2 regions of the Dietzia sp. NPDC055343 genome follow, and region 2 is predicted to be linked to the other one. Evidence: riboswitches for the same ligand, from Rfam matches in the RefSeq annotation. Region 2 holds a riboswitch; the other holds the start of a gene.
What was found. A riboswitch is a leader RNA that binds a small molecule or an ion and turns the genes downstream of it on or off. The one in region 2 is predicted to bind cobalamin.
Positions count from the first base shown of each region.

Region 1: it holds a riboswitch for cobalamin, as region 2 does, so the genes downstream of both, ACWIE7_RS14830 (VWA domain-containing protein) here and ACWIE7_RS07715 (precorrin-8X methylmutase) in region 2, are expected to answer to the same signal.

Region 1 is NZ_JBSHMJ010000035.1:6,011-10,421, forward strand. Features, by position in the region: gene ACWIE7_RS14815 (hypothetical protein) at 1-2, opposite strand, end outside; gene ACWIE7_RS14820 (cobalt-precorrin-4/precorrin-4 C(11)-methyltransferase) at 190-957, opposite strand; gene cbiE (precorrin-6y C5,15-methyltransferase (decarboxylating) subunit CbiE) at 954-2,240, opposite strand; cobalamin riboswitch at 2,315-2,501, shown strand; gene ACWIE7_RS14830 (VWA domain-containing protein) at 2,525-4,411, shown strand, end outside.
Region 2 is NZ_JBSHMJ010000011.1:92,267-96,677, reverse strand. Features, by position in the region: gene ACWIE7_RS07720 (precorrin-2 C(20)-methyltransferase) at 1-1,029, opposite strand, end outside; gene ACWIE7_RS07715 (precorrin-8X methylmutase) at 1,152-1,817, opposite strand; cobalamin riboswitch at 1,875-2,004, opposite strand; cobalamin riboswitch at 2,040-2,233, shown strand; gene cobN (cobaltochelatase subunit CobN) at 2,225-4,411, shown strand, end outside.

The DNA.
Region 1 (4,411 bases), on a different contig from region 2:
ATTCGTTTCAGCTCTGGGCTCGGATCTGCCCGCGGGCCTACCGGTATCGAAATATCGGTGCTCCAGTACTGCCCGGATCCCCGCGTCTTCGCTGCCGTGGCGGCGCGCAGATACAGAGCTCGCTACCATCACCGGAGAGCCGTTTCACGGTTTCCGGATGTTCCGCGACGGCGGTTCGGGCCCCGGCTCCTACCCAGCGGCTCGCCGCCGCTTCGACTCCCGCTCCGGGTCGGAGGCATAGAGCCACGACTCGGCCGAGCCGGGCCGGTCCATCGCGCGGCCGACCAGAATGACCGCGGCCTGTCGTAGTCCCGCCGCCTCGACGGAGTCCGCGATGTCGGCGAGCGTGCCCCGCAGTTCCACGCGGTGCGGGCGGCTGGCGTTGGCGACCACCGCAACCGGGCAGTCTGCGCCGTGCGTCGGCACCAACCGCTCGGCGAGCTCGCGGATCCGCGTGATGGCCAGGTGCAGCACCAACGTCGCTCCGGTGGCGGCGAAGTGCTCCAGCGCCTCCGCGGGCGGCATCGCTGTGGAGCGGGCCTGAACGCGGGTGAGCACCACCGACTGCACCACCTCCGGCACGGTGAGCTCCACGCCCAGCTCGGCGGCGGCCACCGCGTACGCGGGCACGCCCGGGACCACGTCCCACGGCACCCCGGCGGTGTCGAGGCGGCGCGTCTGCTCGGCCAGCGCCGAGTACAGCGACGGATCGCCCGAGCACAGCCGCACCACGTCCAACCCCTCGGCGTGAGCGGCGGCGATCTCGGCGATGATCCCGTCCAGGTCCAGGTGCTGGGTATCGACCAGGCGGGCATCGGGCCGGCAGTGATCGAGCACGCCCTCGTCGAGGTAGGTGCCGGCGTAGAGGCAGACGTCGGCCGCCCGAAGCGCGGCCGCCGCGCGCAGTGTGAGCAGGTCAGCGGCGCCGGGGCCGGCACCCACGAAATGAACGGTCACGAGATCTCCTCTACAGATGTCTCCAGCGGTTTGACGGCGGCCCACTGCACCACCGCGCGCGCGGGCGCCCAGCCGGTGAATCCACCGATCGCGTCCGCGTGTTCCACGTGGAACCTGGTCAGTTCGCCGCCGAGTTCGGCGCGGGCGTCGAGCAGCACGCGCTCGGTCTCGACGGTGACCGCGTGTGCGACCAGCCGACCGCCCGGCCGGAGCGCATCCCAGCACAGGTCGACCAGTCCCGGAGCAGTGCCACCGCCGCCGATGAAGACGGCGTCCGGACGGGGGCACCCCTCCAGAGCCTCGGGCGCACGTCCCCGGACGACCTCGAGCGCCGGCACCCCGAGGCGGGCTGCGTTGCGACCGATCCGCTCGGCGCGGGCGTGGTTCGCCTCGACCGCGATCGTCCGGCAGCTCGGGTGGGCCCGCATCCACTCGATCCCCACCGAGCCGGCACCGGCTCCCACGTCCCAGAGCAACTCCCCGTACCCCGGGGCCAGCCGGGACAGAGCCGACGCCCGCAGGTCGCGGCGCGTGAGCTGGCCGTCGGATTCGAAGGCGTCGTCGGGAAGCCCGGGCACCATGCCCAGGCATCGCGCCGGGTGTGGGGCCGTGGGGCCGGCGTTGTCGTCGTCGTTGTCGGGGCGCCCGTCCTGCCCCGTTCCGACCCCGCACTCCACGGCCAGCACGTGCAGGGCCGGGGCCTCGTCGCCCGGCGACCACTCGCTCGCTCGACTGCGCTCGCTCGCCTCCGCGGGGGCGCCCAGGTCGGCCAGCACGGTCATTTCACTCGCGCCGAAGCCGGCGGCGGTGAGCATCGCGGCGACCTCGGCGGGCGTGTGGCGGTCCGCCGAGAGGATCAGGACCCGACGCCCGGGGGACAGTTCGCGGGCGATCGTGCGATGGTCCCGGAGCACCGCCACTGACTCGGCCGACCAGCCCATCCGCGCACGCGCCAGTGCCACCGACGAGACGGCGGGGAGCACCGTCACCGCGTCGCGACCGAGTGCGTTGATGAGTGTTGCCCCGATGCCCGCGACCAGCGGGTCGCCCGAGGCCAGAGCCACTATCCGGCGGTCGCGGTGGCGCTCGAGGAGCGTGGGCAGACCAGGCAGAAGCGGCCGCGGCCAGGGCTCCCGTATGGCCGCCACCTCCCCCGGGATCATCGCGAGATGACGCTCCCCGCCGAGCAGCACATCGGCGTCACGGACGGCGCGACGGCGGGCCTCGTCGAGACCGTCCCAGCCGTCGCCGCCGATGCCCACCACGACCACCTGTGCGTTCATGAGCCGGAAGACTACAGCCGAGGCCGGGAGCCACGGTGCCGGAGATGGTGGGTAGCCTGGCATGCAGTCAACTGAACAACCCCACAGCACGAGGTGCCCCACGACCCGCCCAGGCGGTGCGGAGGGGAGAATCAGGGAAGCCGGTGAGAATCCGGCACAGGGCCCGCTACGGTGACCCGGCCTCTCAGACGATCGCGCACAGTGCGCACGTTCCGAGATGAGCCGGGAAGTCCGGAGACCGGCCTCGCGCTGACCGCCACTGGCAGACGAGAGCGGGAGCCCCCATGCCACAGCACTACCCTTTCAGCGCCGTCGTCGGATCCGATGACATGGCGCTCGCCCTCATCCTCACCGCGGTGTCGCCGTCGGTGGGTGGTGTCCTCATCCGCGGCGAGAAGGGCACCGCCAAGTCCACGATGGTGCGCGCGCTCACCGGCGTCCTACCGCCCATCGACGTGGTGGCCGGCGATCGCTTCTCCTCCGCGCCCACCGACCGCGGCACCGAGACCCCCGACGGCCGGATCCCCGCCGACGCCCCTGTCGAGCAGCGTGCCGTCCGCCTGGTCGAGCTGCCGATCGGCGTGTCCGAGGACCGCATCACCGGCTCTCTCCATCTGGAGAGCGCGCTCAGTGACGGCGTCACCGTCTTCGAGCCCGGCCTGCTCGCGCGGGCCCACCGCGGCCTGCTGTACGTGGACGAGGTCAACCTCCTGCACGACCACGTGGTGGACCTTCTCCTGGACGCCGCCGCGATGGGCCGCGTGACCGTCGAGCGCGACGGCGTCTCGGTGGACCACGCCGCGCGCTTCGTGCTGATCGGCACCATGAACCCCGAGGAGGGCGAGCTCCGGCCCCAGCTGCTGGACCGATTCGGCCTCACCGTGGAGGTGGCCGCCCCGCGCGACCCCGAACTCCGGGCCGAGGTGGTGCGCCGTCGCATCGCGTTCGAATCCGACCCGACCGGGTTCGCCTCGAGCTTCGCCGCCGACGAGGCCGCGCTGGCCGAGCGGATCGTCGCCGCGCGCGAGCTGGTCGACCGCGTGCCGATGTCGCCGTGGGCACTGGCCACCATCGCGCGGGTCTGCGCCGGGTTCGACGTGGACGGCATGCGCGCCGACATCGTCACCGCCCGCACCGCCGCCGCGCACGCCGCCTGGCAGGGCCGGGCGCGGATCACGCGCGAGGACATCCGCGTCGCCGCGCGCATGGCGCTACCCCACCGCCGTCGGCGCGCCCCCTTCGATGCGCCGGGCCTCGACGAGGACCTGTTGGAGAGGTTGTTGGGCGACGACGACGAGCCCGACCCCGAGCCCGACGGGGATCCGGACACCGAGTCCACGGATCGCGCCGAGACCCCGGACGGGCAGCCGGGCACCGACGGGGCTCACGAAGCGGACGCCCCCCGGGATGCGGACCCGGCCGATGCAAGCGCCGCCGACGACGCCCGTACTGACCCCGGCACGGACACCCGCCCGGACGCAGACCTCGACGCCGGCCGCGGCACCGAGGAGTCCCACACCGGCCACGACACCGCAGACCCGCAGCGTCCCGACGCGGAGCAGGGTCCCGACGTCGCCGAGGAGGGCGACCAGGGCGACTCCCCGGCCGGGGCGCCCGGTGGCATCCCGCCCGGCACCGTGGCCTCCGCCGCGGACCCGTACCGCACCCGGCTGCTGTCCGTCGCCGGCACCGGCCACGGCGCTGCCGGCCGCCGGTCTCGCGCGCTCACCAGCTCGGGGCGGCGGATCGGATCGGGCGACTTCACCGGCTCGGACCTGCATCTTCCCGCCACCATCCGCGCTGCCGCCAGGTGGCAGGCGGGCCGCGGCCGCACCGGGGGCCTTCAGGGCGGCCGGCTGCTGCTGGCGCCCGAGGACCTGCGCTCGGCCGTGCGCGAGGGCCGCGAGTCCAACCTCGTGCTCTTTTGCGTGGACGCCTCCGGGTCCATGGCCGCCCGCACCCGGATGGAGCAGGTCAAGACCGCCATCCTCTCGCTGCTGCTGGACGCCTATCGCCGCCGCGACACCGTGGGCCTGGTGACCTTCCGCGGGTCCGGCGCGCAGGTCGCCCTCCCGCCCACCTCCTCGGTCGACATCGCCGCGACGCGCCTGGCGGAGCTCCCCGCGGGCGGCCGCACTCCGCTGGCGGAGGGTCTGCTCGCGACCGCAGAG
Region 2 (4,411 bases):
GCCCTCGGCGGCCTCGAACACCGCCGACGCCATACCGAACACGCCCGCGTCACCGCCGGAGACCACGGCCACCTGCTCGCCCGTGGCCGCCAACTCCAGGGCGAGACCCGCCCGGTCGACCTCCACGGTGTTGCCGGAGCTGTGCCGCCGCAGACCGGGCCGCTGCGGCACCCGGTTGACGTACGGCGCGTAGCCCACCACGTGGTCCACCTCGGCGAGTACGCGCGCGGCCTCCGGCGTGAGCCAGTCGTCCGGCCCGGGCCCCAGCCCCACCACGTGCACGACGCCGCGGGCGCCGGGAGCGGCGGGGTCGGGGGTCGGCGCGGTCAGCTGTGCGGGTCGGCGGCCGGTGGGGTCGTGGTGGTGGGAGTCCCCGGGGACGACGACGAGGGAGAAGTACGGCACGGTCTCCGGGTCGACCTCGCGAGCCGGGTGATGCGCCTCTGCATCCGTCGAGGCGCGCTCGACGTACACCGCGCCGTCGAGTCGCCCGGCGGATTCGAGCGCCCGGCGCACGGCGGGGAAGTTGCGGCCGAGCTTCATGATGATCGCGCCGTCGGTATCGGCCAGTCGCCGGGCGAGCTCGGGCTCGGGAAGCGTTCCGGGCAGCACGGTGAGCACGTCGGTCTGCCTGACCAGCGGGGTCGCGGCCGCGGCGGTGGCGGCGGCGAAGGCCGGCACCCCGGGCACGATCTCGGTGAGGAACCGCTCCGCGAGCCGGTCGTGCATGTACATGAACGAGCCGTAGAAGAGCGGGTCGCCCTCGGCCAGCAGGACCACGTCACGGCCCGCGGCGAGGTGCTCGGCAAGACGCTGCGCGCTGCGCTCGTAGAAGTCCGCGATCGCGCCCGCGTACCCGCCCGGATGCTCGGTCAGGCCCGTGGTGACCGGGTACTCGAGCACCTCCTCGATCGCGCCGGCGGGGATGAGGTCGGCGGCGATGCGCCGGGCGTTGGACTGCTTGCCGCGCCCGGCGTGGAAGGCCACCACGTCGGCGGCACCGATCAGTCGGGCGGCCTTGAGGGTCATGAGCTCGGGGTCTCCCGGCCCCACGCCGACGCCGTAGAGACGACCCGCGCCAGCACCCGCTTCTGCGCCTACGTCAGCGTCGCCGGCCACACCGGGGGCATCCGCGCCGGTCATCCCGCCGCTCACTCGGCGTCCTGCGCCAGGGCGTTGACGGCGGAGGCGGTCATCGCCGAGCCGCCGCGGCGGCCGTGCACGGTGACGAACGGGATGTCGATCCCGTGGTCGCTGGCGAAATCGGCCAGTGCCGCCTTGGATTCGGCCGCTCCGATGAAGCCGACCGGGCAGCCGATGACCGCCGCGGGCCGGGGCGCGCCGTCGAGCAGCATCTCGAGCAGGTGGAACAGGGCGGTGGGGGCGTTGCCGATCGCCACCACGGCGCCGTCGAGCCGGTCACCCCACAGGGCCAACGCGGCCGCGGAGCGGGTGGTGCCCATCTGTCGGGCCAGCTCGGGGACCTGCGGGTCGTTCAGTGTGCACACCACGTCGTTGTCCCGCGGCAGCCGTGCGCGGGTGACGCCCGAGGCGACCATGTGGGCGTCGCAGAGGATCGGCGCTCCGGCGTCGAGGGCCGAGCGTGCGGCGTCGACGAGTCCGGCATGCACCTGCAGGTCGGCGGTCAGATCCGTCTGACCCGTGCCGTGCACCATGCGGACCGCGAGCTTCTCGGCGTCGCCGGGGATCCGCGAGAGATCGGTCTCCCGCCGGATGGTGGCGAAGGAATCCAGGTAGATGGCGGGGCCGTCGTCGATGTAGTCATAGCGACGCGGCGGCCGGACGGCACCAGGCATGGGTCCTCCTCGGGGTTCTCGCCCCGGTCAGAAGTCGAAGTCGGCGCGGGAGTGACCGCACGTCCATCCCTCGGCCAGTATCTGGCTGACGGCCCTGGTCAGGGCTTCACAGTGGCGGAACCGCCCCGGAATCGCACCGGGTTCCTCGCCGTGGGATGCCCCTGGAGCCTACGCGGACGCCGTCGAACCCAGGGCGGCGGGCCGGGCGCCGGCGGCGGCCGATAGTCTCGGCGGTGCCGTGGTGTTCGGGAAGCCGGAGGAGAAGCCGGCGCGGCCCTCGCCACTGTAGTCGCGGAGTTCCGCGACCCTCGTCCGTCCCTCATGGGGCGGAGGCCACTGGGCTCACCAGCCCGGGAAGGTCGGTCGCGTGGCGTCGATGCGAAAGCCAGGAGACCGGCCACGGCGACATGTTCCACGAGGGTTTGGAGAAGAACATGCGCCAAGACCGGCGTTCGGCGTCCCCTGACGACGCCGCGGCAACACCCGAGTCGTCCGATTCGCGTGCTCCCCGCATCGCACTGCTGTCCACGTCCGACACGGACCTGCTCTCCGCGCGGGAATCCGGGGCGGCGTTCACGCTCGGCAACCCGTCACGCATCGACGTGGAGACCGACCTCCCGCACCTGCTCACCCGGGCCGACCTCGTCGTCGTCAGGATCCTCGGATCCAGGCGCTCGTGGGACCACGGCTTCGAGGCGGTGCTGGGCGCCGGCGTGCCCGTCGTCGTCCTGGGCGGCGAACAGTCCCCGGACGCGGACCTCATGGAGGTCTCCACCGTCCCCATCGGCACCGCCGCCGAGGCGCACCGCTACCTCGCCGAGGGCGGGCCCGCCAACCTCGCGCAGCTGCACGCCTTCCTCTCGGACACCGTCCTGCTCACCGGAACCGGGTTCGAACCGCCGGAGAGCGTGCCGGAGTGGGGGATCGCGGAGCGGCCGCGGGCCGCGGACGCGGCGAGTGGTCAGAGATCACGCGATCCCCGGAGCGTGACCTGGGAAAACGTGAGCGGAACTGACCAGTCGCCGGGCGGCCACGCCCTGGATCACGCGCCGGGCGACCTGCCGCGCGTCGGCGTGCTCTACTACCGCGCCCACGAGGTGAGCGGCAACGCGGGCTTCGCGCACGCGCTGGCGGACGCGATCGACGCCACCGGCGAGGCCGTGGGCGTGCCGGTGTTCGCCGGCTCGCTGCGGTCGGCGCCGGACGAGCTGTTCGACGCGCTCGGGACGCTCGACGCGCTGGTCGTGACGGTCCTCGCCGCCGGCGGGACCACGCCCGGCGCCGCGGGGGCCGGGGGCGACGACGAGAGCTGGGACGTCGAACGCATCGCCGCGCTGGACATCCCGATCCTGCAGGGGCTGTGCCTGACCTGGGGCCGCGACGACTGGGAGGGCTCCGACGACGGCGTGAACCCGCTCGACTCGGCCAGCCAGATCGCGATCCCCGAGTTCGACGGCCGCATCATCACCGTCCCGTTCTCGTTCAAGGAGATCGACGCCGACGGCCTGCCCCGCTACGTCGCCGACCCCGAACGCTGCGCGCGCGTGGCCGGGATCGCCGTGGCCCACGCCCGGCTGCGGCACATCCCGCGGGCCGAGCGCCGGATCGCGCTCGTGCTCTCGGCATACCCCACCAAGCACTCGCGCATCGGCAACGCCGTCGGCCTGGACACGCCCGTCTCCACCATCCGGCTGCTGCGCCGCATGCGCGAGGAGGGCTATGATCTGGGCCCGGACGACGGCCCGATCGCCCGCTTCCTCACCCGCTCCGGCGAGGGCGGGAGCGTGGCCGGTGACGGTGCCGGGGACGGCGCCGGCAGTGGGCAGGACGCCGGTTTCGCCGACGACACCGCCGCCGGCGACGCCCTCATCCACGCGCTCATCGACGCCGGCGGCCAGGACGAGGAGTGGCTGACCACGGCCCAGCTCACCGACTCCCACGTGCGGATCAGCACCTCCGACTACCTGCGCTGGACCGAGGACCTGTCTCCGGCGCTGCGCGAGGAGATGGTCGAGGCGTGGGGCGAGGCACCCGGCGAGCTGTTCGTCAACGACGCCGGCGAGATCGTCCTCGCGACGCTGCAGGCCGGCAACGTGGTGCTGCTCATCCAGCCGCCCCGCGGGTTCGGCGAGAACCCGGTGGCGATCTACCACGACCCCGAGCTCGCGCCGTCGCATCACTACCTGGCCGCCTACCGCTGGCTGTCCCGCGGGTTCGGCGCGCACGCGTTGGTCCACTTGGGCAAGCACGGCTCGCTGGAGTGGCTGCCGGGTAAGAACGCGGCGCTGTCGGCGGACTGCGCGACCGACGCGGCGATCGCCGAGATGCCGCTGATCTACCCGTTCCTCGTCAACGACCCCGGCGAGGGCGCGCAGGCCAAGCGCCGGGCGCACGCCACGATCGTCGACCACCTGGTGCCGCCGATGGCCCGTGCGGAGTCGTACGGCGACATCGCCCGGCTCGAGCAACTGCTGGACGAGTACGGCAACATCGCCGCGATGGACCCGGGCAAGCTCGGCGCCATCCGCGACCAGATCTGGACCCTCATGCGCTCGGCTCACATGCACGAGGACCTGGGCCTGGAGCAGCAGCCG